Regions from separate parts of the Proteus sp. GOKU genome, predicted to be linked through region 4. Evidence: predicted binding sites of a transcription regulator. Region 4 holds the regulator's gene; each other region holds the start of a gene.
What was found. Region 4 encodes CRP, which controls carbon source genes, mostly activating them, when cyclic AMP is high. Its sites were predicted from a motif close to ATGTGANNNNNNTCACAT; they were not measured.
Positions count from the first base shown of each region.

Region 1: EHE21_RS05920 (CidA/LrgA family protein) is a predicted target of CRP. The motif match lies at 6,088-6,105, and genes of this name have one in related genera.
Region 2: rhaB (rhamnulokinase) is a predicted target of CRP. The motif match lies at 6,340-6,357, and genes of this name have one in related genera.
Region 3: deoC (deoxyribose-phosphate aldolase) is a predicted target of CRP. The motif match lies at 2,748-2,765, and genes of this name have one in related genera.

Region 1 is NZ_CP034105.1:1,286,167-1,294,301, forward strand. It holds gene yeiB (DUF418 domain-containing protein YeiB) at 1-1,000, shown strand, start outside; gene sanA (outer membrane permeability protein SanA) at 997-1,728, opposite strand; gene EHE21_RS05905 (NAD-dependent malic enzyme) at 1,870-3,567, opposite strand; gene cdd (cytidine deaminase) at 3,781-4,665, opposite strand; gene EHE21_RS05915 (CidB/LrgB family autolysis modulator) at 4,865-5,560, opposite strand; gene EHE21_RS05920 (CidA/LrgA family protein) at 5,563-6,036, opposite strand; gene metG (methionine--tRNA ligase) at 6,171-8,135, opposite strand, start outside.
Region 2 is NZ_CP034105.1:396,887-405,021, forward strand. It holds gene rhaS (HTH-type transcriptional activator RhaS) at 1-149, shown strand, start outside; gene EHE21_RS01940 (helix-turn-helix domain-containing protein) at 195-1,043, shown strand; gene rhaM (L-rhamnose mutarotase) at 1,087-1,401, opposite strand; gene rhaT (L-rhamnose/proton symporter RhaT) at 1,477-2,511, opposite strand; gene rhaD (rhamnulose-1-phosphate aldolase) at 2,587-3,408, opposite strand; gene EHE21_RS01960 (L-rhamnose isomerase) at 3,419-4,669, opposite strand; gene rhaB (rhamnulokinase) at 4,707-6,164, opposite strand; gene murQ (N-acetylmuramic acid 6-phosphate etherase) at 6,437-7,348, shown strand; gene EHE21_RS01975 (PTS transporter subunit EIIC) at 7,391-8,135, shown strand, end outside.
Region 3 is NZ_CP034105.1:3,511,724-3,519,858, forward strand. It holds gene deoB (phosphopentomutase) at 1-277, opposite strand, end outside; gene deoA (thymidine phosphorylase) at 344-1,666, opposite strand; gene deoC (deoxyribose-phosphate aldolase) at 1,737-2,516, opposite strand; gene EHE21_RS16075 (NupC/NupG family nucleoside CNT transporter) at 3,036-4,337, opposite strand; gene EHE21_RS16080 (TatD family hydrolase) at 4,691-5,473, opposite strand; gene EHE21_RS16085 (patatin-like phospholipase family protein) at 5,466-6,530, opposite strand; gene EHE21_RS16090 (BON domain-containing protein) at 6,660-7,004, opposite strand; gene prfC (peptide chain release factor 3) at 7,609-8,135, opposite strand, start outside.
Region 4 is NZ_CP034105.1:3,793,074-3,801,208, reverse strand. It holds gene polA (DNA polymerase I) at 1-28, shown strand, start outside; gene EHE21_RS17360 (hypothetical protein) at 83-541, opposite strand; gene def (peptide deformylase) at 712-1,230, opposite strand; gene yihA (ribosome biogenesis GTP-binding protein YihA/YsxC) at 1,716-2,348, opposite strand; gene ppiA (peptidylprolyl isomerase A) at 2,619-3,188, shown strand; gene EHE21_RS17340 (aminodeoxychorismate synthase component II) at 3,563-4,138, shown strand; gene argD (bifunctional acetylornithine/succinyldiaminopimelate transaminase) at 4,256-5,470, shown strand; gene crp (cAMP-activated global transcriptional regulator CRP) at 5,565-6,197, opposite strand; gene EHE21_RS17325 (OsmC family protein) at 6,511-6,918, shown strand; gene EHE21_RS17320 (phosphoribulokinase) at 7,008-7,877, opposite strand; gene EHE21_RS17315 (YheU family protein) at 7,943-8,135, opposite strand, start outside.

The sequences.
Region 1 (8,135 bases), 1.6 Mb from region 4:
TCGTATAACATGGATGGCATTAAATCTGTTTGCTCAAGGAAAATTCCTCTTTATTTTTGCGTTGCTATTTGGTGGTACGCTTTATCTCCTTTTATATAAAGGAACGCGTTTTAATATATCGCGGTTAGTTGTGCTGGCATTGATTGGCCTTATTCACACATTATTTATTTGGGAAGGTGATATTTTATTTCCATATAGTATATGTGGTTTATTTGTTTTTGCGTTTATTAAATCAATAGCGACAAAACAGCAGTTTATATTGGGAGCAATACTCTATTTTTGTGGCGCATTTATTTTAGGTGCGTTGTTTTACTATTATCGTGACTTTATTGATACCGTTTGGTACAGCACGCCATATTCTCAATTGGCTGAATCAGATTGGAAAACAGGGCCTTATTTAAATAGTGTTTATTATCGTTTGAATGAGCTAAGTCTTTTTGTTTTTAATCTAGTACGTCAATACAGTTGGTTTTTGTTCGGTGCGATGTTGATGGGCTCTGCGTTAATGGCGTCAGGTTGGTTACAGCAGAAATTTAGCCGTACTCATTATGGCTATGTGGCACTTTATTTCCTTTCAATCAGTTTAAGCTTACAAACAGCTATTGTGCTGGTGGATTATTACCTTGATTGGGATTATCGCTGGGCGGCTATTTTGGCACAACCTTTAACCATGTTGATCCAAGTAATGCAAAGTTTGGGGTATATTGCGCTGTTTTATTGGAGTTGGGATATTATCCAACACTCTTCTCTTGCTTATGCTTTACGCTGTGTCGGCAAAATGGCGTTAACAACCTATTTAATGCAAAGCCTTATCGGTATTTATTTATTTCAGCGTATGGGGCTATTTAATCAATTTACTCTACCTGAATTGATGCCTTTTGTTGTCGCTATTTGGGCAATCAATATTGCTTTTGCAATGATTTGGTTACGTTATTTTCCACAAGGGCCAATAGAATGGATTTGGCGTAAATCAGCCTCAAAATTAGCACAATTCTTTTAGGTTTTTTCATGATTATTTTCATTCAGAGGAAGCGATTCGACTTCCTCTGGTGAAACCGCAGGATAACCTTTAATGCCTTCAGGAATAGATTGCATTGCAGGAATAGTTTCTGGCGGTCCTAAAAAGCGTGGTTCACGGTTTAGAATATATACATCAATCATTGCACCTGCTCTGGCAAATACTTCCCGTACACGTACTTTAAACATGCTTTTAGGGGATGCAACCGCAAAGCATTGTGCGTCAATTCCTTTTTCTAATGCGATAAAAACGGCACGTTCACAGTGAAAACGCTGAGTGATAATGGTAAATCCATCTGTACCAAATACCTCTTTTGTCCGTACTACTGAATCAAGTGTTCTGAAGCCTGCGAAATCCATCACAATACGAGATGCTGGAATACCTGCTTTAATGAGATCTTTACGCATGGTATTGGGCTCATTGTAGCTATGTTTTGCATTATCACCGCTGAGTAATAAATACTGAATTTTGCCACTATTATAAGCATTAACAGCGCCTTGAATGCGGTATTGATAAAACTGATTTATATAACCGCTGGTATAGTACTTCGATGTGCCTAACACCATGCCCACTTTTTTAGCAGGTAACGTATCCACATCTTCAAAGATATAAGGATTGGTTTTCCAGCCGATCCAGCGATCGCAGGCAATCAAAGTGACAGCAAGCAGAATAAAAAGTGTGAGAAAGAGATAAATGAGGCGTTTTAGCATTTCCTTGCCTTAATGACGCAAATAACGAATGACTTTCATAATGCTTAAGGCTACTTGAGCAGAGATAGGGAAGCAAGAAAAAAGCGCCTCATATTAAGTAATGACGCGCTTTTCAGAATGGTACTTAGTGTTTCAAGCTACTTAGAACGAGGTTCTTTTGTAAATACGGTACTCTGGTGACCAATAGTTACGTTCAATCGCTTCTTCTAATGCTGAATCAGAAGTTACGGTAGCAACACCTTGTACTTGAGCTTCTTTTGCAACTTGTTTTGCGATATAACGCGAAACTTGCTGAATATCAGCCAGTAAAGGTAACAGAGAACCATCACCATCTTTTGCCATTGGTGAGCAATCTGCTAATGCACGACTTGCAACCATTAACATGGCATCAGTAACACGTTTTGCACCACATGCGATAACACCTAGTCCAATACCTGGGAAGATATAAGAGTTGTTGCATTGTGCAATTGGATACTCTTTATCTTTGTATTTAACTGGTGCAAATGGGCTACCCGTTGCGACTAAAGCTTGTCCATCAGTCCAGTTGATAATATCTTCAGGACGCGCTTCTACACGAGAAGTTGGGTTAGATAATGGCATTACGATAGGGCGTTCACAGTGTTTGTGCATTTCACGAATAATTTCTTCAGTGAATAAACCTGCTTGTCCTGAAACACCAATCAAAATAGTTGGTTTTGCATTCTTAACCACTTCTAACAGTGAAATCGCATCGCTTTCGGTTTCCCAATCAGCAATGGTTTCACTTTTTTGGATAAGTTTGCTTTGGAAATCAAGTAGATTTGGCAGTTTGTCTGTTAATAAGCCAAAACGGTCAACCATAAAGATACGTTCACGCGCTTGCTCATCACTTAAACCTTCAGATTTCATTTGGGCAATGATTTGCTCAGCAATACCACAACCCGCAGAGCCTGCACCTAAGAAAGTGACAGTTTGGTCTTTTAATTGGCGGCCAGCAGCACGGCTTGCTGCAATTAGGCTACCTAAAGTGACAGACGCTGTACCTTGAATATCATCGTTAAAGCAACATAGCTCATCACGATAACGGTTTAATAAAGGCATCGCATTTTTTTGTGCGAAATCTTCGAATTGCAGTAAAACATTTGGCCAGCGACGTTTAACAGCTTGAATAAACTCATCAACAAACTCGTTATATTCATCACCTGTAATACGAGGATGACGCCATCCCATATACAGAGGATCGTTTAAACGTTGTGGGTTATTAGTACCAACATCAAGTACAACAGGCAGTGTGTACGCTGGGCTAATACCACCACACGCGGTATATAAAGAGAGTTTACCGATAGGAATACCCATACCACCGATACCTTGGTCACCTAGACCAAGAATACGCTCGCCATCTGTTACAACAATAACTTTTACGTTCTGTTTAGTGGCGTTTTGTAGCATATCGTCGATATTGGCGCGGTTAGGGTAAGAGATAAATAAACCACGAGCACGACGATAAATATCAGAGAAATGTTCACAAGCTTCACCCACTGTTGGTGTGTAAATGATTGGCATCATTTCAGTTAGGTGAGATTCCAATAGACGGTAAAACAGGGTTTCATTGGTATCTTGGATATTTCGTAGGTAAATATGTTTATCGTTATCGTTTTTGAAATCAAGATATTGGCGATAAGCGCGTTCAACCTGCTCTTCGATGGTTTCAACTGCTTCAGGCAGTAAACCATGTAAGTTAAAGGTGCTGCGTTCTTCTTCGCTGAAAGCACTACCTTTATTTAACAGGGGAAATTCAAGCAGGATTGGACCTGCATACGGGATGTAGAGAGGGCGTTTACTTTCGTGTTCCAGTTCCATGAAAAATACTCTTGTAAGGCAGTTAGTCACATGACAATTGTAGATCCTACAAAATAATAAAAATATGTACAGCTTATGTTATTTTTTTATGATTTTTATGCTTAGAAATGAGAGATAGATACGGTTGTTACAACTTTTTCTGGTAAGCATCAGCAAAATTTACATGCTGATGCTTTTTTAGGAGAGATTTTTAGAGGAATAAGTTAAAACTTTTTACAAAGTGATGCGTTGCATTTGGCGACAACCTAAAGCAGTTAATGTTGCTTGTGTTGCATCCCATTGCGTTAAAATTGTCTCTGCTTTTTCAATTAAGACAGCAGATTCAATATCCATCACACTCTCACCTGCCATATTTAACAAAATTAAAGCAGCTTGTAATGGCGGTAAACTTGGGTTGAATGCGGCATTTTCTGCGTAACTACCTTGGAAAATTTTGCCATCTTTCATTTGAACGGCAATACCACTGTGCGACTCACTATAAGGAGCATGGCTACGATTAGTGGCTTGTAGCGCCTGTTGTGCTAATTCACTAGGGTTATCAATTTTGTAACCGTGATTAACTTTGTCCATTAATAAAGAGGTGATATTGAGATCTTTCGGGCCAAAGCTATCAGGTAAATAATCACCTAATGTTGCCATTTTTCTACCCGGTAACTGAATTTGAATATGGGTGCCACTGTTCAATTCGTTCATAAACTGGCGACAATGACCACAAGGTGTATAGTTAACGGTGACGGAGATCAAGCGAGATTCACCACGTAACCATGCATGAGTCACTGCACTTTGTTCAGCGTGAACAGTTTGTTGTAGTGGAGCGCCAGCAAATTCCATATTGGCACCGAAGTAGAGATTACCACTTTCACCACGCGCAACTGCACCAACTTTAAAATTAGAGATTGGTGCAACAGCACAAGCGGCAGCAACGGGTAAAAGTGCTAGGGCTAAGGTATCATCATTACATTGTAACTGTGTTTTTATGGCATTGACCTGCTCTGCCGTAAACATTGCAGGGAATTCATCCTGCTCAAGATAAGGAGCAAGTGCTTGTTGTAACTGAGGGGATAAATCTGACCAAACTGCCTGAAAACGAGTATGCATACATGAGTCTCCCATTAATCTTTCTGTATTATAAGATTCTAGGCATCTTTACCCATTCTTATATGTGATGAGAATCATATTTTCAATGAAACAATTGCAACAAATTCAGTAATTGAGAGATGTATCTCAAATTTATAGCAAAAATCCCCGAAGTAAAATTAATTAAATCGGGGATTTGAAAGGTAGAGTATAAAAAATATTAACTATAAAGATGCAAAATAATAGGGAAGATAAATGGTGCAGTAAGGGATGTAATAATCCCGCATGTCATTAATGCCAATGAACTGTAAGCACCTTCTATATAATCAACTTCTGCAGCTCTTGCTGTTCCGACTGCGTGAGAAACCGTACCCATTGCTAAACCACGAGAGGCGTGAGTAGGAATACGTAGTATTTTAAATAACGAGTGACCAAAAATAGCCCCTAAAATACCCACGGCAATAACACATGCTGCACTGATAGCAGGAATGCCCCCAATAGAGTCTGCCACAGCCATCGCAATAGGTGTTGTCACTGATTTAGGTAAGATTGATGCAGCAATCTCAGGTGTTGCTCCTGCCCATAATGCAATGGCAGTGCCACTAACCATCGCAGCAATACTACCAATAAAGCAAATACTGATTAATGATTTCCACTGTGCGCGAATTTGGTGTAATTGCTGATAAAGCGGTATAGCTAAAGCGACAACGGCAGGTTGTAATAAGTCATTTAAAATACGACTACCTGCAAAATAATTTTCGTAAGGTATCTTGGCTATCAATAAAATAGGGATAATCACCACAATCGCAATTAAAAGCGGATTTAAAATAGGTAATTTAAATCGAGCTGCAAGTTTACGAGCTAAGTAAAAAATAAAAATACTTAAAGGAAGTGACCACCAAATATTCATCAACATGGCTAACATTTTTTCTTCTCACTTAACGCTTTATCGTCGTCTTTCTCTTTTGTTTCCACAATATCTTCAACTTGGTCTGGTTTCGAACCCACGATAACGCGCTCACGATGAACGTAGTGTGAGCAATATGCAACGAGTGCCATAACACCAAAGGTACTCACTACGCAGGCTAGAACGATGGGAAAAAGTTGCTGATTTAACAAATCATAATAGTTCATTACACCAACACCGATAGGGATAAAGAGTAATGACATGTTTTTTAAGAGGATATTGGCACCGGGTTTAACCCAACGCAAAGGGATAAGCTGGAAAGCAAGTAAACCAAAAAGGATCAGTAAGCCAACAATACTGCCTGGAACCGCAAAGGGTAGAAGGGCTGAAATAAGATTACCAGCAAAGAGACAAAGATAAAGTACCAAAAAAGATCGTAGATAATGCCAAAGTGTAATCTGCAATCGTGCCCGTTTAGATTTCATAAGTAAGTGTCCCAAATCAACTAACAGAATTATCATACACCGATTTTGAAAGTGTGCTATGGATCACAATAAAAAAAGAGCGGGGTTCTAATAGAACCCCGCCATTTATTTACTTGGCAAATGAATCTTGGTTGTTATTTCACTTGCTGACCCGGTTTTGCACCAGAATCTGGGCTGAGTAAGAAGATATCTTTATCGCCAGGGCCTGCTGCCATTACCATGCCTTCTGAAATACCAAAACGCATTTTACGAGGTGCTAAGTTTGCCACCATTACCGTTAAGCGACCTTCTAACACTTTAGGATCTGGGTATGCAGTACGAATACCTGAGAATACTTGGCGAGTTTTGCCACCTAAGTCCAAAATTAATTTCAGCAGTTTGTCTGAACCTTCAACAAAATCGGCTTGTTTAATTTCAGCGATACGCATATCGATTTTCGCAAAATCATCAAAGTTGATGGTTTCTTGGATCGGTGAATCTGCTAATGGACCCGTCACTTCTTTTACCGGTGCAATGGTGCTTTTTGAGGCTTCAACCATTGCATTGGCTTTATCCATCTCAATACGGTTAAACAACGCTTTGAATTTAGTGATCTCTTGGCCTAATAGTGGTTGTTCAAGTGCATCCCATGTTAATTGGGTTTGTAAAAAGGCTTCTGAGCGCTCTGTCAGTGAAGGTAATACCGGTTTCAGATAAGTCATTAGTACGCGGAATAAGTTGATCCCCATAGTACAGATTGCTTGTAACTGAGCATCTTGACCTTCTTGTTTTGCCACTACCCAAGGCGCTTTTTCGTCGATATAGCGGTTAGCTTCGTCTGCTAATGCCATAATTTCACGAACAGCTTTACCAAATTCACGATTTTCAAATGATTGTGCGATAGTTTCTTTCATATCAACAAAGTGTTGATAAAGTTTAGCATCATCTAAAGAATCAGCTAATTTGCCATCAAAACGCTTGCTGATAAAACCAGCTGTACGTGATGCAAGGTTAACCACTTTATTAACAATGTCGCTGTTTACACGTTGAACAAAGTCTTCTAAGTTTAGGTCAATATCATCAATGCGTGATGAAAGTTTTGCTGCATAGTAATAACGCAGGCAATCCGCATCAAAATGGTCAAGATAAGCGCGAGCAGTAATAAAGGTGCCACGAGATTTTGACATCTTCGCACCATTTACTGTGACATAACCATGAACAAATAAGTTTGTTGGTTTGCGATATTCGCTGCCTTCTAACATTGCTGGCCAGAATAAGCTGTGGAAATAGACGATATCTTTACCAATAAAGTGATAAAGCTCAGCTTTGCTGTCTTTATTCCAGAACTCATCAAAACTTAAATCACCACGTTTTTCACATAAGTTTAAGAAAGAGCTCATGTAGCCAATTGGTGCATCTAACCATACATAGAAATACTTACCCGGTGCATCTGGAATTTCGAAACCGAAATAAGGTGCGTCACGAGTGATATCCCACTGTTGTAAACCGCTGTCGAACCACTCTTGCATTTTATTCGCAACTTGCTCTTGCAGTGCACCAGAGCGTATCCACTCTTGCAACATGTTGCTAAATGCAGGTAAGTCGAAGAAATAGTGTTCAGTTTCACGCATAACAGGTGTTGAACCTGATACGACAGAGCGTGGATTAATTAATTCTGTTGGGCTGTAAGTTGAGCCACAAACTTCACAGTTATCACCATATTGGTCTTGCGCTTTACATTTAGGGCAAGTGCCTTTTACAAAGCGGTCAGGCAAAAACATGCCTTTTTCTTCATCATAAAGCTGAGAAATAGTTTTGCTTTTGATGTGACCATTCTTTTTCAGTGCAAGATAAATTTTAGTCGATAATTGGCGACTCTCTTCACTGTGTGTAGAGTGATAATTGTCATAACTGATATTGAAGCCAGCAAAATCCTGCTGATGCTCTTTGCTCATTTCTTCAATCATTGCTTCTGGGGTAATACCCAGTTGTTGAGCTTTCAGCATAATTGGGGTGCCGTGAGCATCGTCAGCGCAGATGAAATGAACTTCTTTGCCGCGCATTCGTTGATAACGGACCCAGATATCTGCCTGAATGTGCTCAAGGATATGACCGAGATG
Region 2 (8,135 bases), 750 kb from region 4:
TATCAGATGCTTATTATAAAATTCGTTTTTCGGATGAGCGTATTACTGATATTGCATTGAATTGTGGTTTTAATGATAGCGCCTATTTCTCTACCTGTTTTAAAAATGAGTACAATGTCACACCCAGAGCGTTACGTTATTGTACATAGAATGCAATCTAGCAATGATGTTTTTTTAAGTATTTGGGAGTGGTAATGAATAACAATATTTTAACCCTAAAAGGTAACAATTATTTTATTTGTGATGAGAATACTATCACAATAGAAAAAAGAAAATCGCAAGAGAGTTTTGTTATTCATGATCATGATTTTAATGAATTAGTCATGGTTTTTTCGGGAAATGGCATTCATACATGGAATGGGGATGATTACCCTATAACTTGTGGTGACTTTTTTTATATTAATGCCAATGATAGGCACGGCTATTATGCCGTTAATCAGTTAAAACTAGTTAATATCTTGTATAAACCTGAAAAACTGTTATTCAATCAAGAAATATCAAAATATCTTCCTTTAATCACAGAAGTAAAAGAGATGCGTCAGTGGAAATTACCACCTTCTTGTTTATCTCAATTTGTTCCTATTATCGAACAAATAGATAAAGAGTGTCGTAAGCCTGACAGCCTTTCAATTCACTTATGTGAATCTCTTTTCTTACAGTTTATCTTATTGATTTATCGTTATCGCTATCAACCCAATAATTCACCTGTAAGCTCTGTACATTTAATTGATATTTTAATTACAAGACTAAATCAAAGTATATCAACACCATTTTCTTTAAATGGGTTTGCACAAGAGCATCAGGTTGCTTCTCGTTCATTATATCGATTATTTAAATCGAATACAGGAATGACAATCACTGGTTATTTACAGCAATTACGTTTATGCCATGCGGCAACATTATTAAGAACAACCGATTTATTAATTAGTGATATTGCTGCGCAGTGTGGTTATGAAGACAGTAATTATTTCTCATCTGTTTTTCATAAGAAAATGAATATTACGGCAAGTGATTATCGACAAAATTTTCATAACAATAAATAAGTCAGATGGGCGATATTATTAAAATATCACCCTAAATGAACGGTTATTTAAGAAAGAACACTTCTTGTAAATCATCGCTTACAGGGCTGTTGTCTGGATTTGATGGCATAACATCAGACATGTATTTCCACCATTTTTGGCAAATTTCTGTCGTAGCGACCGCATTCCACTGCGCTTCTGACTCAATTTGCACATAACCAAAAAGTAGGTTTCTCTTTTTATCAAGGAAGATGGAGTAATTATGAGCACCATGAGCTTTTAATGTTGCTTCAAGCTCTTGCCAAATTGGGTTATGTCGTTGTTGATATTCTTGATGAGCATTGGCATTAACTTGCATAACAAAGGCTTTTCTTATCATGGGTAACCTCTTAATTAAGATAAGATTTTTATCAGGAAATATCAGGGCTAATGCACATTAACCCTGATAATTAATTTATGCAGCCATACCTAAGCCCACAATATTGGCAGCAAGAATAATCACTAAACAACCCAGAGATAAAATACGTACAGGTTTTCTTCCAGTATCTTTCCACTCTTTTAATATTAAGCCGACGATACCACCACATAAGACATAGAAGCTCATATGTAGCATCCAGCTCATAAAGCCGTATTCTGTTGGAATATTGGCGTGTCCCCACGCATAAAAGAAGAATTGGAAATACCACATACCGCCACCCAAGATGGCAAATAAGATATTGCTAATAAGTAGTGCTTTAGGGACAGAAATATCAAGTTTGAAAGAGAGATCTCTTTTACACATCAGGCGACTAAAGCAGTAGCCTAAATTAATTAATGCACCACCCCCCATAATTACCACATAGCTTGGCAAAGCCACATAGAGAGGAGAAACGCCTAATTGGGATGCAGTTTCATGCATAGGAACGGCTGCACTCATCGCAAATGACATGCCAGCAGAAAAAATACCGCACATTACGGCTAATAATAAGCCTTTTTTCAGATCAAACTCTTCAGCTTGAATACCAGTTGCACGCTCTTTTAAAAGCCCTGCATAAGAGACTATCGCCACGCCAACGAGGGCAATTGCCACTCCGGCCAAAGTTAGTTTTCCCCCAGTTGAAGCAACGAGTTCACCAAATTTACCTTGAATAATCGGAGTCATTAATGTGCCGACAATTAAGGTTATTCCAATGGCAATACCAATCCCCATGGACATTCCCAAATAGCGCATTGTCAGACCATAACCAATGTTTCCCACTCCCCACATTGCACCGAATAAAAAGACAGGTAACAGGATCTCACTACCAAAAGAGGCGTAATATGCCCAAAAATCAGGAAGTAGTAAGTAGCTGATTGTCCAAGGTAAAATTATCCAAGAAAATATCCCAGCCACAGACCACATGGTTTCCCATGACCATCTTTTAACTTTTTTCAGTGGTGCGTAAAAACATGCAGCGGAGGCGGCACCGACAAAGTGCCAGAAAATGCCTAATATAATTCCACTACCCATGAGTTTTTCCTCATACCATTATTATTGTGTTTTTCTTTGTGACAAAGGAACGGCTTTGCCACAAAGAAACGGGTGTTATTTCAGTGCTTCGCGCATTGGAGAAACATTAAAGCGTTTAGCTAACGCAATAAGATTTTCGGTAGAGATGGTCTGCTTTTTACCGCCCATTGAGAGTACTTTGACTAGAATTTCAGCTGATTTTTCAGCGGTATCAATTAAGCCAAATGCATCATCAAGAGTCGGTCCTGAGCCAAAAATGCCGTGGAATGGCCATAAAACCAATCCGTGTTTTTCCATTTGTCGTGCTGTTTCAAGTCCAATGCCATCTGTCCCTGGCACCATCCAAGGAAAAACACCAATACCGTCAGGGAACACCACTAAACACTCTGTACTCATTTCCCAAAGTTGGCGTGTAATAGTGGCACTATCGAGCGGTAGCACGTAGCTAAGTGCAATCAAGTTTGTCGCATGGCAATGCATAATGACGCGATTTTGTCCTTCAGTGACTTTTAGCCGCGTAATATGTGATTGAAAATGGGCTGCAAATTCAGATGTTGGAACACCACCATTAACCAATCCCCAAACGATGTGATAACCCTGACCTTCTTCATCAATTTTTACCAATCCCAAGGTATCTTCGGGATCGAGTGCCACATTGCGAAAAAACTTACCTGATCCTGTCACGATAAAGTATTGATTTGCTAATTCTTTAACGGATTCTGTGACTTCGATATAGCGTGGTGTTGAATAAAAGTCTCCTTGATAAGGTAGAACTTCCTCTGGTGTTAAGCGTAAGCTGACATTCCCGCCATTACGTTCATCCCAGCCTTTGAGCCACATATCACTGGTGGCTTTGATCATGCCTTGCACAAAACAAGATGTGAGAATTTTTTGCATGGAGTTAACCTTATCTCTTTGATAAAACACTATTTTCGTAATGACGAACTTCTTGTAACCACTTATCACCAACAGGAACATTTTGGCGCTCGCAGTATTCGTCCCAAACGGCTTGCCAAGGTAGTGCTTTTTGCTCTTCCAATAAGGCAAGACGTGCCGTGAAATCACCATCAATTTCTAATTGGCGTAACATTGGGGTTGGCTCGAGTAAGGCACGTAACAGTGCTTTTTTCATATTACGTGTACCAATAACCCAAGCAGCGATACGGTTAATAGAAGCATCAAAGAAATCAAGACCGATATGAACACGGTTTTGTAAGTTATGTCTGATGATTTCATTTGCAATCGCCTGTGTTTCATCATCGAGTAAAATAACGTGGTCGCTATCCCAACGAACAGGGCGACTCACATGGAGAAGTAAGCGTTCAACGTAAGGCATCACCGCAGAAATTTTGTCTGAAATAACTTCTGTCGGATGGAAATGCCCTGCATCTAAACAAAGTGCGGTTTGACGAGTAATGGCGTAGCCGAGGTAAAACTCACTAGATCCCGCGGTATAAGACTCAGCACCAATACCAAACAATTTACTTTCAACAGCATCAATATGATGCTTAGTGGAGAATTTCTCGCTAATAGCTTCATCAAGTGCTTCAACAAGACGTTGCCTTGGAGCGTAGCGATCGATAGGGGTATCTTTCATGCCATCAGGGATCCAGATGTTCATCACCGAAGCCGTATTCAGTGATTCACCGAAATAGGCAGAAATGCGACGACATGCTTTGGCGTGACCAATCCAGTAATCACGGATCTCTTTATTAGCGTGCGTTAATGTGGCTTCAAGGCTTAAAGGGTGAGAGAAAAAGGAAGGGTTAAAGTCGAGGCCAACTTTTTGTTGCTTTGCCCATTCAACCCAATTGGCAAAGTGCGCGGGTTTGATTTCATTGCGCTCAACAGGTGTATCAGATTCTAAATAAAGAGCATGAAGATTAACTCTTTTTGTACCAGGAATAAGGCTCATTGCCTTTTCCATATCTGCACGTAGTTCTGTGGCATTACGCGCTTTACCCGGATAATTCCCCGTTGCTTGAATGCCGCCAGTTAATGCGGAATTTGAAGGTTCAAATCCTGCAACGTCATCACCTTGCCAGCAATGAATAGATACAGGCAATGCTTCCATTGCTTGAATAGCTTTTTCTGTATCAACACCGATTTGTGAAAAACGTTGCTTGGCAAGTTGATAACTTTCTTTAATGTTAGACATGGCACTTTCCTTATCCGTAAATCGCGTATAAAAATCTTTAGCGTTTAGTTTCAATAAGTTGTAAAAATGATTGCCACACATTTTCGCTTGGTGGCGCTTTAGGCATAAACGTAGTGTGAGTGGTGCTTTTGCTTATCAAATGGCGAAAATGGTCGATATCTTCAATTTCATTTAGTGCAATGAGTTGTAAGCCCACATTACCTAGCGTTGATGCTTCGATAGGACCCGTAATAACGGGAATTCCACAGGTGTTGGCACAAAGTTGGTTAAGCAGAGCATTTTGACTGCCTCCGCCAACAATATGTAATTGTGTTAATTGCGTACAATGAAGTGTTTGTAATTCAAGGAAAACATAGCGATAAAGCAGTGCCAAACTGTCAAAAATACAGCGTGACAATTGTGCTGGTGTGCTAGGCGCGATTTTTCCCTGTTGTTGGCAGTAGTCTTGGATTGCTTTACTCATCGAGTCTGGGTTGAGAAAGCATTCATCATTAGGATTAATCAAATAAGTAAAAGGAGTGATGTGTTCGACATCATTAATTAATCCAGCAATATCAGTGATGTGGTGTTCTTTACATATAGACTGAAATAACCACAGCCCCATAATATTTTTAAGAACACGATAACGACCTTCAACACCACCCTCATTAGTAATATTAGCATGTAAAGATTGGGTTGAAACACAAGGTGTGAAGCGTTCAATTCCCATTAAAGACCAAGTTCCTGAACTTAAATAAGCGCACTGTTGATCTTTTAGCGGCGTAGCAATCACCGCACTTGCTGTATCGTGGCTGGCAACAGAAATAACAGGAATTGCCTCATTTTTGCTATTTTGCCAATAACCAATCGTATTTCCGGGTTGTTTAATGGGCATAAACCAATGATGAGGAATTTGCAGATAATCAAGCAGTGCTTTATTCCAATCTCCGGTTTTTACATCGACTAATTGTGATGTGGTGGCATTGGTGTATTCACAATTAAGCTCACCAGTTAAACGGTAGGCAAGATAGTCAGGGATCATCACAAAATGCGCCACATTCTCTCGCCATGATGGCGCTTCAAGTTGCATGGCTTTAAGCTGATAGAGGGTATTAAAGGGAAGAAATTGAATGCCCGTTTGTTGATAGATCCATTCAGTTTTGAGATCTTGTTGCACTTGTCGCATCACGTTTTCAGTGCGTTTATCACGATAAGAGTAACTTAGACCAACACGCTCTCCTTGTGCATTTAACAGCACATAATCAACGCCCCAAGTATCAATACCGATGCTACTTATGACAATATTTTGCTGCTCTATTAAAGATAAGCCTGTGCGAATATGTTGCTCTAGTAAGTCTAGATCCCAGCAAGTATGGCCTTCATTCATAATAAAACGATTAGTGAAACGATGAATTTCAGTCAGTGATAATTGCTGATGAGCTTTATCAAAGCTTGCTAACATGACGCGACCACTTGAAGCACCAAGATCGATAGCAACGGTGTATCGGATACTCATAGTCTAAATTCCTGTGATGTAGAAATTCAGGCTATCTTAAGAAGTGAGTCAAAATGATGCGTTAAACATTCTGCCAATAAACTGAAAAGTTGGCAGAATAACCAAAGTCGGCGTGATGCTATTCACAATTTCACCAATAAGCTTTCAAACGAGATCCTTTATGACCTGTTTTATAATGTGACTGATTTCACAAAGTGATGACAAGTATGATTGAAATGTAATTTCATAAGATGTAATTTTTATTGAAATTTGGTTTCATTAGGGTTGTTGTGATGAAAGAAGATGCATTGAGCGAATGTCTTAAAAATGAAAGCAATCAAGAAACAGCACAGTTTTCTGAATTAAGCGCTTTAGAGTTGGTTACGCTTATCAATAATGCAGATATGACTGTTGCCAATGCCGTTAAAAAAGAATTGCCCGCTATTGCTAAGGCAGTAGAAAAAATTACTGAGCGTTTGCAAAAAGGTGGGCGTATTTTTTATGTCGGCGCAGGAACAAGTGGCCGATTGGCGGTCTTAGACAGTGCGGAATGTCCTCCTACTTTTGGTGTATCTCCTACATTAGTGCAGGCGATTATTGCAGGCGGTCATGATGCAATGCTAAAAGCGGTCGAAAATATTGAGGATAGCCAAGAAGCGGCAATCGAAGAACTTCAACGTCGTCATGTCAGCCATAAAGATGTCGTTATTGGTATTGCTGCAAGCGGTCGCACACCCTTTACTGTCGCTGCTTTGCAATATGGTAAAAAGCTAAAGGCGTTGACTGTCTCTATTACCACACGTGGCAAAAGTATGATGAGTGAAATTGCAGACTTATCTATTGCGCCAGATGTGGGCGCAGAGGTGTTAACAGGCTCTACAAGAATGAAAAGCGGCACGGCTCAAAAAATGATTTTGGGTATGTTAAGCACCAGCGTAATGACTAAGCTTGGAAAAGTGCATAAAAACCTTATGGTGGATGTGATTGCAAGTAATGAGAAATTGCAACGTCGTGCTGAAGGCATTGTCAGCGAAGTGTGTGGAATTTCCAATGAAAGAGCCAGAACGCTGTTACAAATGGTTAATTATCATCCTAGAAAAGCCATTTTAATGTATGAACTTCACTTGAGTGTGGAGAAAGTCGATCAAATTACACAGCAATATCCTTATTGTTCGCTACAACAGCAACTTGCCCTATTTAACTAATAACAATATGAGTAAACACTCTGAACTTTAGCAGGCACATATATGGCTAATAAAATAGAACATCTCGACACGTTAGCAATAGAAATAGAAAGACACGCTGGTGGGTTTCAAAATGTGGCAATCCTAACACATTGTATGACCCGTATTCGATTGATTTTAAAAGATAGCTCGCTATTTGATTCGGACGCTTTAAAACAAGTCGAAGGCGTTAAAGGTGTTGTATTTAATGGCGAACAGCATCAAGTAATTGTAGGAATGGGAACTGCGGCAAAAGTTTATTCCATCATGAATAAGCGTATGCAAAACAGCTCTGCAAGTAGTGAAGATGAGCCTGCGTCAACACCAGTGAAAAAAGGCTTTTCCATTCGTCGGATGCTAAATACATTAGCGGCTATTTTTGTTCCGACAATTCCTGCTTTAATTGGCTGCGGTTTGATTATGGGGCTAATTAATATTATCCGTTTAGTCGCACCGGGCTTAGTTGAGCAATTCCCCGAGCTATTTAAATTATTCAAATTAATTGGTAGTACGGTATTTGCCTATCTTTCTATTATGATTGGGATAAATACAGCGAAAGAGTTGGGAGCGTCAACTTCGATTGGTGCGGTAATGGCGGGGTTATTAGCCATGCCGGGACTTGCTGATATCACTTTATTTGGCGAGAAATTACAGCCAAACAGTGGCGGTATTTTTGCGGTACTAATGGTGGTCGTGTTCTCTTCAAAATTAGAATTATGGTTTCGTAGTATCGTTAAAGAGAGTCTCGATCTTATCTTAACGCCGTTTG
Region 3 (8,135 bases), 280 kb from region 4:
TTTCACTCGCGTAGCCATAAGCACCGATAATATCTGCGTCTTTATCTAAACCAATAGGGAATTTACCTGTTGATTCTTCCGCAGCTTTACCTAAACCTAAACGGCAAAGATTAGGTAAATGAAGAGGACCTTTACGGCCATCTCTATCTGCTTTACCGTCAGCAAACGCTTGTGCGATATGCCCTAAAGTGTCTGAACCTTGGTCACCGAATTTCTCCGCATCACCGGCAGCACCGATACCGAAGGAATCTAATACCATGATATGTACACGTTTCATAATTCTCTCTCCTGTGTCATTCTCCGTAGACCACGGATATGTCACTTATAAATCGTAATTGAGTTCTTATTCGCTGATTTGGCGGTACACCATTGGTGAAGCTTCGCGTTTGCTGTCACCAATTACCATCGCTTTACGGACTTCAGCCGCAGCTTCTTGCCATGATTTTTCACTGTTAGCGTGGATCATCGCTAAAGGTGTATCTGTATTGATTTCAGCACCAAGCGCTACGATGTCGCTTAAGCCAACACTGTAATCAATAGCATCAGTTGCTTTACGACGACCACCACCTAATGTCACAACTGACATACCTAATGCACGCGTATCCATTTCAGTGATAAATCCTGCTTTCTCAGCGAATACAGGTTTACTTAATACCGCAGTTGGCAGGTATTTATTGTAGTTTTCAACAAAATCAGATGGGCCTTTCTGTGCTGCAACCATACGACCAAAGACTTCTGCCGCTTTACCGTTATCCAACACATCTTGCAGTTTTTGACGAGCTTGTTGACGATCATCCGCTAAACGGCCTGATACTAACATTTCAACACACAGCGCCATAGTGACTTCAAATAGACGTGGATTACGATATTCACCTGTTAAGAATTGAACAGCTTCACGAACTTCAACCGCATTACCTGCGCTAGAAGCTAATACTTCGTTCATATCAGTTAACAGTGCAGTGGTTTGACAGCCTGCGCCATTTGCTACTTGAACAATTGACTCAGCCAGCTCTTCAGATTTCTGATAAGTCGGCATAAAGGCACCCGAGCCCACTTTAACGTCCATCACTAACGCATCTAAGCCTTCAGCTAATTTTTTACCTAAAATAGAGGCAGTGATAAGCGGGATTGAGTCAACTGTAGCAGTAATATCACGGGTAGCGTAAAAGCGTTTGTCAGCAGGTGCTAATGAATTAGTCTGCCCAATAATAGCAACGCCGACATTACGAATAATGTCGCGGAATTTCTCATCATCAGGGAAAATATCAAAGCCTGGAATTGCTTCAAGCTTATCTAATGTTCCACCTGTGTGGCCTAATCCACGGCCAGAGATCATAGGAACATAACCACCACAAGCCGCAACCATTGGCCCTAACATCAGTGAAGTTACATCGCCTACACCACCTGTTGAGTGTTTATCAACGATTGGGCCATTTAAATTTAGGCTTTTCCAGTTCAGTACTGTACCGGAATCACGCATAGCTAATGTCAAAGCAACACGCTCTGGCATTGTCATGTCGTGGAAATAAATAGTCATTGCTAATGCAGCAATTTGACCTTCAGAAACAGTATTATCTCTGACGCCATTAATGAAAAAACGAATTTCTTCCTCAGTTAAAGGATGACCATCACGCTTTTTACGAATAATCTCTTGGGCAAGAAACACTGCAACCTCCTGGTTTTATAGCATTGGTAATGCCCACAATAATGAAAAGTGGGCATATTTTACGAATGGATTAGTAACCACTAGACGATTTTTGTTCGCCATGACCTAAAGTGGCTAATAAATTACCTAACAGGCTTGACGCGCCAAAGCGGAAGTGACGGGCATCAACCCAGTTGTCACCCATAATGCGGTTAGCTAATGCAAGGTATTGTGCGGCTTCTTCAGCGGTACGTACACCACCAGCTGGTTTGAAACCAACTTCTTTGCCAACACCCATATCGTGGATCACTTGGATCATTAACTCAGCGCTTTCCAGTGTTGCATTTACAGGTACTTTACCTGTGGAAGTTTTAATAAAGTCAGCACCTGCTTTGATTGAAATTTCAGATGCTTTACGGATAAGTGCTGGATCTTTCAGCTCACCCGTTTCAATAATTACTTTCAGTAAAGAACCTGCTTCTGCACAAGCTTCTTTACAAGCTTTAACGATATCAAAACCGATTTGCTCGTTACCTGCCATAAATGCACGGTAAGGGAAAACTACGTCAACCTCATCTGCGCCATAAGCTAATGCCGCGTTGGTTTCTGCTAATGCGATATCTAAATCATCATTACCATGAGGGAAGTTAGTTACGGTTGCGATACGGACGTCTGGAGTACCCTGTTCGCGTAACACTTTACGTGCTAACGGAATAAAACGTGGGTAGATACAAATAGCGGCTGTATTACCTTCTGGGCTTTTAGCCTGATGACATAATGCAGTCACTTTTGCATCAGTGTCGTCATCATTTAATGTAGTTAAATCCATCAAAGACAGCGCAAGGCGCGCTGCAGCGGTTAAATCTGTCATAAAACTCTCCAACGATGTTTCTCAAGCCCTTTTGGGCATACGCTTAAGGTTAGCGATTAAATTTGTTGGCGAGCGGACTTGGTTCCTTGAAGATGTTGTTGTAACTTGCGCTACAACGACAGCTGAGCTCCCTCTCACCGCGCTATGCTCACTTCGGCGACCCGTCATTGAGCCTTCGCCATTCCATGAAGTTTCAGCACATCTTATTTGAACACGCTAAGGAACAATTAGATGTGCTTTGCGTCACACTAATCAAATGCAACTTGCAAACAATGACATAAAAGTGTGACTAACATCACAATTAGGTCATTTTCTGGTTTAATGTTACTCGAATAGCGCCTTTAAGTCGTCTTTATAACGCAAAAAAAGCGTGATCAATATGAAATGATATTGCTATTGACCCTATTCAATACAAATTGCGAAATATCTCACACAATAAAAGTAGTTAACATTACAGCAGAAAACAAACATAAAAGAGCAGATAGGCAAACCCCATCTGCTCTTCACAATAAAAATCAATTAAGCAGCAACAACAGCCATTGCTGTTAATGCAAAGAAGAAACCTGCAATTGTTGCACTCATTAAGTTAGAGAGCGTACCAGCCAGCACAGCTTTCATACCTAAACGCGCTACATCTTTACGACGGTTTGGTGCCATTCCACCTAAACCACCTAGCAGTACAGCAACAGAAGAGAGGTTAGCAAAACCACACAGTGCAAAGGAGATGATGACCTTCGTTTGAGCCGATAATACAACCAATCCAGAACCTGCGACTAGTGCATCTTCTTTGAGGTATTTACTAAATTCAGAGTAAGCATAGAACTCATTGATAACAATTTTTTGTCCAATAAATGAGCCTGCAATGGTTGCTTCACTCCAAGGTACACCAATCAGGAAAGCAATTGGTGCAAATACCCAACCTAGCACTAGTTCTAATGAGAAATTTTCATAACCAAACCAGCCACCAATACCACCAAGGATACCATTAACTAATGCAATCAATGCAACGAAAGCAAGTAACATAGCACCGACGTTAAGCGCAAGTTGTAAACCTGAAGAGGCACCCGCAGCAGCGGCATCGATAATATTGGCAGGTTTTTCGTCTTCCGCCATTTTATCCAGCGCATCTTTTTGATCATCCGGTGTTTCTGTTTCAGGGATCAGCAATTTAGCAAAGAGTAAACCACCTGGAGCTGCCATAAAGGATGCTGTGATCAGATACTCCAACGGTACGCCCATACTCGCGTATCCAGCGAGTACTGAACCCGCAACAGAGGCTAAACCACCACACATAACCGCAAAGAGTTCTGAGGTTGTCATTCTTGCAATATAAGGGCGAACAACAAGTGGTGCTTCGGTTTGTCCAACGAAAATATTTGCAGTTGCAGACATAGATTCTGTTCGTGATGTGCCAAGTACTTTTTGTAAGCCACCACCCAGAATTTTAATAACTATTTGCATAATGCCGAGGTAATACAGCACTGCAATTAATGAAGAGAAGAACACGATAACAGGTAGTACGCGTAGGGCGAATACGAAGCCGCCACCACCAAACAACTCGAACATTTTATCTGATACTAGGCCTGCGAATAGGAAGCTCATCCCATTATTGCCGTAATCAATAACATTCTTAACGCCATCAGAAACCGCAAGAAGTACCTCGCGACCACCGTCAGAATAAAGAACGAAGGCACCTAAGCCAATCTGAATAAGGAATGCGCCACCAACTGTACGTAGTCTAATTGCACGTCGATTGCTGGAAAACAGAATGGCTATCAATATTAATGTTACCATTCCGACCAAGCTCATAATGAGTTGCATTGAAGGATCCCTGTTCACATAAAAATTTAATGGATTATCAATAATGCCCTTGCCAGAGCTTATTGACTCTTTTTGCCGGATAATTATACCTAGTCTAAGAAAAGAACCCTCAATATCCATCACAAATAGAGTCTGAAAAAAGTAACACAAAAGTCACAAATGAGAAGTTGATCACATAAACAAGAAAGAAAACGCATTTGTTGAACAGGCTAATTAGAAAAAATGCGCTTGGGATTAACAAAACGTATTTTCAATCTTAAATCGAGGGAATAAACAAACGCCCTATTCATATTAATAAGATTAAAATAAGGGGTGTTTTTAACCTTTAGATAAACCGCATTTTCATTCAAGCGCTAGGTAATATTGTTGAGCCCAAATAATTGTAGGCTATTGAGATAGAGTTGCTCTGCGATCACCTCTGGTGATCCTTGACGTAGCTCACAGAGTTGGGAAAAAACGTTCTGAATACGTTCTGGACGATTAGGTTCACCTTGAAAACCACTCACAGGCATATCAGGTGCATCTGTTTCTAGTAACAGATATTCTAGCGGTAACGAGGCAATTGCACGGCGAGTTTTTTGTGCTCGCTCATAAGTAATGGTTCCACCAACGCCAATAAAATAGCCTTGCTGAATAAACTTTTCTGCCTGTTGCAGACTTCCTGCAAAACCATGAATAACCCCTTTACGAGGCACATCATAACGGCGTAAAAGCGCACTTAGTTTATCGTGGGTTTTACGTGAATGTAGGATCACGGGTAAATCAAATTTAATCGCTAACTTAAGCTGTGCAATTAAAAATGCCTCTTGCTTCTCTAGCTGAGGATTTTCCATATAGTCATCAAGCCCAATCTCTCCAATGGCGACACAACGAGAAGCTGTTTTTAATTTTTGTTCTAATTCCAATAGATGTTGTTCAGTGTGCTCTTCAATATATAAAGGGTGTAACCCCAATGCACAATATAATTGATGATGATTATTAGCGAGCTCAGCAACAACATCAAAATTCCAACGGGCAACGGCAGGAATAATTATTTTTTCAACATGAGCTTGATGCGCTAATGACAAGCTATTGGCAATATCATCATAAAAAACTGGGAAATCAAAATGGCAGTGAGTATCAATAAATTTATTCATTCTGAATTTGCCTCACATCAGGATGTACGCTTCGAGTTCCTTGTTGAATAATAGAAGCATTCTCTGCTTTATCCGCCTTTGCTTCTTGTTCAAATAAGCTAAAGACTTTTTTATCGTGCTGTTTGAATTTTTTCTTAGAAAAGTGCTGACCAATTGTCGCCAAAAAATAGCGGCCACAACGTCTACCCACATGATAATCATGATTTAATGCACTTAAACGACTTCCTAATGCACTAGATTGCAATGTCGTTGGTGGATAAATTTCAATAACCACAACATCTTCTGGGGGGGATTGGATAAATTTAATTGTTTCGGTATAGGTTTCGATATGTACTTGAGCCATCTCCATAAAGCGCTGTAAACGGCTATTTTCAAACCATTTTCCCATACGCTCAACCCACTCTGTTGTGTATTGGTATTCAGAAGGAACAGTACGAACAACGACAATAGTACGACAACCTCGTCGATAAGCTTCTCTCACAGGAATAGCATCGCTGATCCCACCATCATGATAAACAACATCATGAAATAAGACACCATTACGATAAAAAGCAGGAATAGCACTGGACGCTTTGATTATCTCAAGCCAAGTCGGTTCATCTGGTTGAAAATAATTTGCCTGAAAATTATCAGAACGACTTGCCACCATATAAAACTCACGCCCAGCATCAAAACGGCGTAGTGCTGTTGGCATATCAAGAGGCATTTCTTTGGCTGTTGTATCTATATACCAATCAAGATCGAGTAAATTGCCACCACGGACAAAACGAATAGGATTGAAGAATTGATTATTGGTTGTATAACGATTAATAATTTTACGTGCATATCCACGCTGACCACAGGCAAAAGCAGATAAATTTTGTGCTCCCGCAGACACTCCAAGTAGAATATCAAAGGGATCAAATTGTGATCGCATAAATTCATCAAGGACACCCGCAGTAAAGATCCCGCGTTGACCTCCGCCTTCACAAACTAAAGCCACTTTGCCTTGTGGTAGTGAGGATTGAAATTCAAGTGCCGTAATATTATTTAATGTGACAGGTATATACTTCCCCATAATGTCTCCTTTATACAACTTATTAAAGGATACCCGCACATCTTTTTGACGTCATTATTTTTACGTATTCATACAAATAAATTAGACAATATCTTCTTGGAATATGACGAATACAAAAGAAAATCATGTTTATGATTTGATATTTACATCTGAGTCTACGCTTTTAACACCTTCAATCTTTTCAATAATTTGTAAGATTTTTTCTTCTTGTGCTTTACTATCAACAAAACCTGAAAGAAAGACATGCCCAAACTCAGTGCGAATAGAAATATTTTCACTATCAATATCTTGCATTGGTAATAGCGTATCTTTAATTTTATTCGAGATGGAAGTATCACTTAAATAATAACCCGTGTTATTTCCACTGTTATTAATTTCGCTATACCACGATGTTTCAGCTGATGCACCCATACTAACAACAGCTAAGCCCATTGACATCACTAACGCTAATTTTAGCGTTTTATATTGTTTCATTGCTCTCCCCCTAATCACAATAACTGCGATAGGAAATATGTGTGTTTTAATATCTGTATTTTTATGAAGTACTACAAAATTTTAACAATCTAAGCTATTACACTAATAAGCTATTTGAGTTAAATAAAGTAAAAAATAACAAATAAAGACTAATCCTAATAATTTTATTCTAATAATAACAAATAAAACTATAAGAAATTTTACATATATTTATAAATAAGTATAAAAACGGGCACAATGTTAACAGAAAAAAAAGAGAGTAATTCCAAATGGAGAAGGGCTTTTTGGCAGGATATTAGTGATATGCAGAGTAGATTTAACAAAGAAAAACGAGTTTATTACTAAGATTTATTGGCTACAAACACTTAAAAAAGTAAAAACACAAAAAAGGCTATATTAAAATATATAGCCTTTTCATTAGATTACATACTCTAAATAATTCAAGTTACAACTGTAAGTATGCCAATGCCATTACTCTAAATAATTCAAGTTGTAGCTAGGCGACAAGTAAATGAGTCGCTAGGAGCATACACAAGTATGTGACTAGTGCGAATGAACGCCGTCAACAACGCTACACCTTGAAGTATGACGAGTAAGACGAGTATCAGTGTTCACGCGTCTGATGAAACTCAACATCAGGATAACGCTCACGCGTTAAATTCAAGTTAACCATCGTTGGTGCGATATAAGTTAAGTTATCGCCGCCATCAAGTGCCAAGTTTTGTTCATTTTTACGTTTAAACTCTTCGAGTTTTTTCTCGTTATTACACTCAACCCAGCGAGCTGTTGAAACGTTAACGGATTCATAAATTGCTTCAACGTTATATTCACTCTTAAGTCTTGCAACAACTACATCAAACTGAAGTACACCCACCGCCCCTACGATTAAATCGTTATTTGCCAGTGGTCTAAAGACCTGTACAGCACCTTCTTCTGATAACTGTACCAATCCTTTAAGTAACTGCTTCTGTTTTAACGGATCACGTAAACGAATACGGCGGAATAACTCAGGCGCAAAGTTTGGAATACCGGTAAATTTCAGGATTTCACCTTGAGTAAAGGTATCACCAATTTGGATTGTACCGTGGTTATGAAGACCAATGATATCCCCTGGATAAGCATGTTCTACGT
Region 4 (8,135 bases):
AGGTAATAATTGGGATGAAGCACACTAGATTTTAAATATTATTCTTAACGAGAAAAGGGCACAGGATTGTGCCCTTTTTTGTTTATGCTTTGGTGTTTAGATCAAGCTCTGATTCTTCAAATTCAAGAAAGTCTTCGTGCAAACCTTGGATTAATCTATCCGTTGTTGTGCCTTTGTTATCGAGTTCCATCAAAGACCAACCTACATTGTCATTCACGTCATAAAGATAACCTTGATCAAGCATATCAATCACTTTACCAATGATTGATTTACCATAGAAATGCAGCAATTCCTTAAGTTCTTGCTTATCAAATTGGGAAGCTAGCTTTTGGTGTACTTCGGTTGCTTCATCAGAGTAACTCTCTATTTCACTGAGATTTCCCTCAACATCACGATAGATATCTGTGAGTCCTTTTAACACAAGGAAGCGTGCAAATTGTGGAATGTTTTCTTGTAATTCACTATTTGCCCATGATTTTGGGTTTGTTGCACCGGCGGCTTTGAGTTGTTCACATAAATCCTTAAATCGACTATTTTCCATTTGTTCCTCAAGTGATTTACTGATGAGATTTTAAATCTATTGTATAAGGGATGGAGAGAAAAACAGTGAGAATTTATCTGTATTAGACCTGAAAAAAGAAAAGCTCGGTTAATTACCGAGCTTTTTTATGTCAAAACTTATCAAAATGTGAAAAAGAGATAAGTGAATAATTAAGCAACTTGTGAGTCGATCAGTTTGCTCAATTTCTTCTGTTTTTTCTCAATACGTTGACGTTTTAACGGAGATAAATGGTCAATAAAGAGTTTGCCATCAAGATGGTCTAACTCATGCTGAATGCAGCCTGCAAACAAATCAGAGGCTTCAAGTTCAATTTCATCACCATTTCTATCCAATGCCTTAACCTTTAAGAAGCGGTAACGCTCTGTTGGGGCAAAAGAATCTGGAATAGATAGACACCCATCCATCATATCCATCACTTCATCTTCAGTGCTGATAATTTCAGGATTGATAAGTGCAATCGGTTGATCTCGGTTTTCAGAAACATCAATTACAACAATGCGTTTAGATACATTAACCTGAGGTGCCGCTAAGCCAATACCTCGTTCTGCATACATGGTTTCAATCATGTCATCGATTAATGTGCGTATTTCGTCATCTACTTTTTCCACTGGTACTGCGACTCTACGCAGACGCTCATCTGGAAAACGCAGGAGCGTTAATACAGCCATGGATACCTCATTTTATCGCTAATTACATATTTACTACGGTCTCGCGATAAGCGTATCACAAAATCATTAAGGATAAACCGCACCTTTTGTGTGATTTGTTCTATTTTTAATCATATTCACACAAGTGATTAAAGTCTCATAATTATGTAATTAAACTACATTTATTTATGGTTTGAATACATAAATACATTGCTGAATCGTGTCTGCATGTGAAAAAAAATTACAAAAGGGCTTTTATTAACCAATAAAATAGAGTACATTATCTCTCGTAGGGTACAGAGGTAAGATGTTCTATCTTTCAGACCTTTTACTTCACGTAATCGGATTTAGCTGAATATTAGCTGCCCCAGTCGACTTTATTTCGACTGGGGCATTTTTTTGCCTAAAATTCACTGGAGTGGTTTGTGCGAGAAGTGAAAGGGAAAAGTGATTTCCCTTTTATCAATAGAAGATCAGAACGCTATCGTTGAGGAAAAAGAAGATAATTAAGCGTTATCATCATTTGTAGGCTGCTCTTCTGAACCTGAAAACCATTCATTAAGTGTGTTACGTAGCTTATCAATACCAATTTTTTTCAATGATGAAAAATATTCTACGCGGATATCGCCTACTTTATTTGCCAGCTCTTCACGTACGCTCATTAACTGCTTTTTACGCGCACCTGATGCGAGTTTATCTGCTTTAGTCAGTAAAACCAGAGTAGGAAGTTCTGAGCCTACAGCCCAGTCAATCATTTGCATATCAAGATCTTTTAATGGGTGACGGATATCCATTAAAATAACGACACCTTTTAGGCACTCTCTTTTTTGTAGGTATTCACCTAAAGAGCGTTGCCACTTACGTTTCATTTCTTCAGGAACTTGAGCATAGCCGTAGCCGGGTAAATCGACTAAGCGTAAACCTTCTTCAATTTGGAAAAGGTTGATTAATTGAGTACGGCCTGGCGTTTTACTGGTTCTGGCTAATCCATTTTGTTGGGTTAACGCATTTAAAGCACTGGATTTACCGGCATTAGAGCGACCCGCAAAGGCAATTTCAATTCCTGTATCTAGTGGTAAATGACGGATATCAGGCGCACTGATGATGAAATGTGCTTTTTGGTAGTTAAATTGGGCCATTATGGTATAAACCTCTCTGAAATAATGCGGCTTTTCATGCATACTCATTTCAATTTTGCATGAAAATGAATATCTAAAATATTTATTTGCTCTATTTTGGCGCAATTTAATGACTTATAACAGTGCTTAAAAATTAAAATTTACCCTGTTATAACGTAATTAGACTTATTGAGCGTAAATAAAGGTAAATGATTGGCACTATTTACCTCAGCGAATTAGAATCGCTGCATATTAAGTAAGTTGTAGACTATTAAAGTAAAGGATCCCTGCATGTTAAAACGTTTTCTTGTCACCTTCGTTACCGCTTGCACTTTAACAACAGCGACTTTTGCAATGGCAACGGGAGAAACCTTCGTTAAATTAGTCACCTCTGAAGGCAATATTGAAATATCACTGGATAATAAAAAAGCCCCAATTACAACGAAAAATTTTATTCAGTATGTCGAAGATGGATACTATAACGGCACCACTTTTCATCGTGTTATTCCAGGTTTTATGGTTCAAGGCGGTGGTTTTACTGCTGATTTACAGCAGAAACAAACCAGAGCGCCAATTAAAAATGAAGCCGACAATGGTTTACGCAATGTAAAAGGTTCTATTGCCATGGCGCGCACGTCAGATAAAGACAGCGCAACCAGCCAGTTCTTTATTAATGTGGCTGATAATGCATTTTTAGATCACGGCCAGCGTGATTTTGGCTATGCCGTATTTGGTAAAGTTGTGAAAGGAATGGATGTTGTTGATAAAATTTCACAAACTCCAACTCGTAATATTGGACCTTACCAAAATGTGCCTGTAAAAACGGTCACTATTTTATCTGCGGAAGTCGTAAAACAATAAACGCATTATTAGGATAGGATATTTACTTATTCTGATAAGATAAAATGCATATAAACCGGAATGAATGTTTTCATTCCGGGGTTTTTGGTACGAAAAAAATATTTTTTATCCTTCCTTTTTTCGTGTGATCTCCTGCAATAAGTATTCACTACGCTATTAATCACTCTATTCATCATCAATTACCGTCATTCTTGTTATTGCGCAATAAATCAGCAGGTTTTCTTGCTTACTATTCATATTTTATACCTGTGCTATGATAATCGGCTTTGTTGTACCCAAGTCGGTTAAACAACGAGCTATTTTGGCAAATCTACACTCGCTTTAAAATAGTAATAAAATAGATAATGATAAGAAAATCAGTCGGATAGGCTAATATGCTGTTACTTATTGATAATTACGACTCGTTTACCTACAACCTCTATCAGTATTTCTGTGAATTGGGTGCTGAGGTTGTTGTTAAGCGTAACGATGAGATCGGACTTAAAGAGATAGAAAAGATGATGCCAGCACATCTTGTTATCTCGCCAGGACCTTGTACTCCTGATGAAGCCGGGATCTCTCTTGAGGCTATACAGCGGTTTGCCGGTGAAATTCCTATTCTTGGGGTTTGTCTTGGACATCAAGCGATAGGGCAAGCTTTTGGTGCATCGGTTATCAGAGCACGAGAAGTGATGCATGGTAAAAATTCATTAATACATCATAACCAACAAGGTGTTTTTAAGGGACTGAATCGACCTTTAAGTGTGACGCGTTACCACTCTTTAGTGATTGATGCGACAACATTACCAGTACCTTTTGAAGTGACGGCATGGAGCCAACATGATGGAAATGTTGATGAAATTATGGGAATTCGCCATCGTACACTTCCAATTGAAGGGGTTCAATTTCACCCAGAAAGTATTTTAAGTGAACAAGGACATGAGCTATTAAATAATTTCCTTAAATATTAAATGGATAGCATTTAAATAGCGAAATAATGCCTTTTTATACAAAACCACATTTGATTTTTTATTCATATTTAGTGATTATATTTTCATATTGAATATGAATAACGATCAGGTGGGGTAATGACAAAGCAAAGCATCAACAGGGCAACTTACGATCAAGTAATGTTGCCAATTTATTCACCCGCAGAATTTATTCCTGTTAAAGGGATGGGTAGCCGTGTTTGGGATCAGCAAGGAAAATCGTATATCGATTTTGCTGGTGGTATTGCGGTTTTAGCACTAGGGCATGCCCATCCTGCTCTAAATCAAGCCTTAAAAGAACAAAGTGAGCAACTTTGGCACGTCAGTAATATTTTCACGAATGAACCTGCATTACGTTTAGCACAAAAATTAATAGATAACACATTTGCAGAACGTGTCTTTTTTGCCAATTCTGGCGCAGAAGCAAATGAAGCCGCATTTAAATTGGCTCGCCATTATGCCATTACTCGCCATAGCCCTTATAAAACAAAAATTATTGCCTTTCACAATGCATTTCATGGCAGAACGCTGTTTACAGTATCTGTTGGTGGACAACCTAAATATGCGGATGGTTTTGGTCCTAAGCCTGCCGATATCGTGCATGTTCCGTTTAATGACTTAGATGCCGTTAAAGCGGTAATGGATGACCACACTTGCGCCGTTGTTTTAGAGCCAGTTCAAGGTGAAGGTGGCGTAACAGCAGCAACGCCTGAGTTTATGAGAGGGCTACGTGAGTTGTGCGATAAGCATCAAGCACTGCTTGTTCTTGATGAAGTACAAACAGGTATGGGGCGTACCGGCAAGCTTTTTGCCTATATGAACTATGATGTGACACCAGATATTATTACAACCGCCAAAGCGCTGGGAAGTGGTTTCCCACTCAGTGCGATGTTAACAACATATGAGATAGCTTCTGCAATGGGTGTTGGAACTCATGGTACAACTTATGGTGGCAATCCATTAGCTTGTGCAGTGGGCAATGTCGCATTTGATTTAATTAATACACCTGAGGTACTTGAGGGTGTCGAAAAGCGCTATCAATGGATTGTGGATGAGCTAGCGTCAATCAATCAAACGTATCAGGTCTTTTCGCAAATCCGTGGACAAGGTTTATTGATTGGTGCGCAATTAGCGCCACAATATAAAGGTAAAGCCAAAGAGTTACTCGGTCTTGCTGCTAAACATGGCTTAATGATGTTAAATGCAGGAGCTGATGTGATGCGTTTTACACCGTCGTTAATTATTACCCAAGAAGAGCTACAAGAAGGAATGGTGGCATTAAAAGCGGCTATCGCAGAATTTGTAAAAGGGTAGTAGCAACTAAAAACCCCATCAGCGAGGATGGGGTTTACACAAAAAGTATATCAATAGCCCTGTTATGGGCTATTGTTTGTTTGAGCGGGGAAACTTAACGAGTCCCGTAAACGACGATAGTTTTACCGTGTGCGGAGATCAAGTTTTGATCTTCCAGCATTTTCAGAATACGGCCTACAGTTTCGCGTGAACAACCAACGATTTGACCAATTTCCTGACGTGTAATTTTAATTTGCATGCCATCAGGATGCGTCATTGCATCGGGTTGTTTTGCTAAGTTTAATAAGGTTTGTGCAATACGACCTGTTACATCAAGGAAAGCAAGGTTACCTACTTTTTCTGATGTTGTTTGTAATCTGTTCGCCATTTGAGCAGAAAGGCGCATCAGAATATCAGGGTTAACCTGAATTAATTGGCGGAATTTTTTATAGGAAATTTCTGCTACTTCACAGGCTGTTTTTGCTCGAACCCATGCACTACGTTCTTGATCTTCTTCAAATAATCCAAGTTCACCGATGAAATCCCCCTGATTTAGGTAGGAGAGGATCATTTCTTTTCCTTCTTCATCTTTAATAAGAACAGCCACGGAACCTTTAACAATATAATAAAGTGTTTCCGCTTTCTCACCTTGGTGGATCAGCGTGCTCTTGGATGGATATTTGTGAATATGGCAGTGTGACAAAAACCATTCAAGAGTCGGGTCTGTTTGCGGCTTGCCGAGAACCATTCGCGTTATCCTCTGTACGTTAAATGCAGCCTTTCAAAACGGATAGGCTCCCTTTTGAGACAGCGTGCTTAAAAATCCTATCTTTACCTATTAACTTCCTGAGAACACGGTAAGTTAATATGGAGTAGATTATAATAAATGAGAAAATAATGCATTGATCTTAACCACTATCATCAAGCAGATATTGTTTTTAACACAATTAGTGCATTAAGTCTCGTTTTACGCAGTCAGCATAATAAACCTATTTGCTAATTGCTAGTTGAATTATGAGAATGTACTCTTTTAGTTTCTGTCATCTTTAGGGGGAAAATAAATGGAAGCACGAGTTAAGTGGGTTGAAGATTTATCTTTTGTCGGCGAATCTTCATCTGGCCATCAAATTATGATGGATGGGAATTCGGGCGATAAAGCCCCAAGCCCAATGGAAATGGTATTAATTGCTGCGGGTGGATGTAGTGCTATTGATGTCGTAAGTATTTTACGTAAAGGGCGTCATCAAGTAACTGATTGTGAAGTGAAATTAACATCAGAGCGCCGTGAAGAAGCCCCTCGTTTATTTACTGATATCAATTTACATTTTATTGTTTCAGGTAAAGAATTAACGGATAAAATCGTAGAACGAGCCGTTCAATTATCCGCAGAAAAATATTGTTCTGTTTCCTTAATGTTAGGAAAAGCAGCCAATATTACGCATTCATTTGAAATAAAAGATGCCGACTAATTTTGATATTTTAAAATAAAGTTTAATTTGAAAAATAATATCCCTTAATTAATGGGATATTATTTTTATAGAGATAAATTTTATTTTGGTTAACTTATCTTTTCGCCATTTAATAATTTTTTGACTAATGGTGCCATAATTAATTCCATCGCTAATCCTAATTTCCCGCCCGGTACAACAATAGTGTTTATTGTTGACATAAACGAGCCATGTAACATCGCAAGTAAATAGGGAAAATCAATATCAGTTAAACCACGAAAACGAATAACAATAAAGCTTTCATCGAGAGTGGGAATTGCTTTGGCAGAAAAAGGGTTCGAAGTATCAACAGTCGGAACACGTTGGAAGTTAATATGAGTGCGTGAGAATTGAGGAATAATGTAGCTAATATAATCATCCATTGAGCGTACAACGGAATCTCTTACCGCCTCTTGTGAGTGTCCTCTTTCTGTCGTGTCTCGAATAAGCTTTTGTATCCACTCTAGGTTGACGATAGGAACAACACCGACCAATAAATCAACATGTTGAGCTACATCATGTTCGTTGGTAACAACGCCACCGTGCAATCCTTCATAAAAGAGAACATCAGTATTATTAGCTAATGGCTCCCAAGGGGTAAATGTTCCCGGTAATTGGTTGTAAGGAGTTGCTTCATCATAAGAGTGTAGATATTTGCGAGATTGTCCTTGTCCTGTATCGCTATATTGACTTAAGGTCTTACTCAGTAAGCTAAAATCATTTGCTTCAGGGCCAAAATAACTGATATGTCTGCCTTGTTCTCTAGCTTTTCTTATCGCCATATCCATTTCAGGACGGGTATAGCGATGAAAACTATCTCCATCAATCAATGCAGCATTTGCATTGAGTTGTTGGAATATTTTACGAAAAGCTTGGCTTGTTGTGGTGGTTCCTGCACCGCTTGAGCCAGTCACTGCGATGATAGGATGCTTAATTGACATAGGTTATCCTTTTGCTAAATAAGGTTGGCCCTTATTGATGGCGATACATCGCTAACTTTGAATAACTAATCAGAGCGAAATTGCGATGCAGGCATAATATTGACGCTCTCATGAAGTTCAGACCAAACTAACACGGCCTCACCGGATTTAAGCTGTTTTTTGACGTCGGCGACTTTTTGTTCAAGCGTTTTCTCTTGGATACCATAATCAGTACCTTCGCGTAAAACGAAACTTTCAATGAGATTGTCTAGTGTTTCA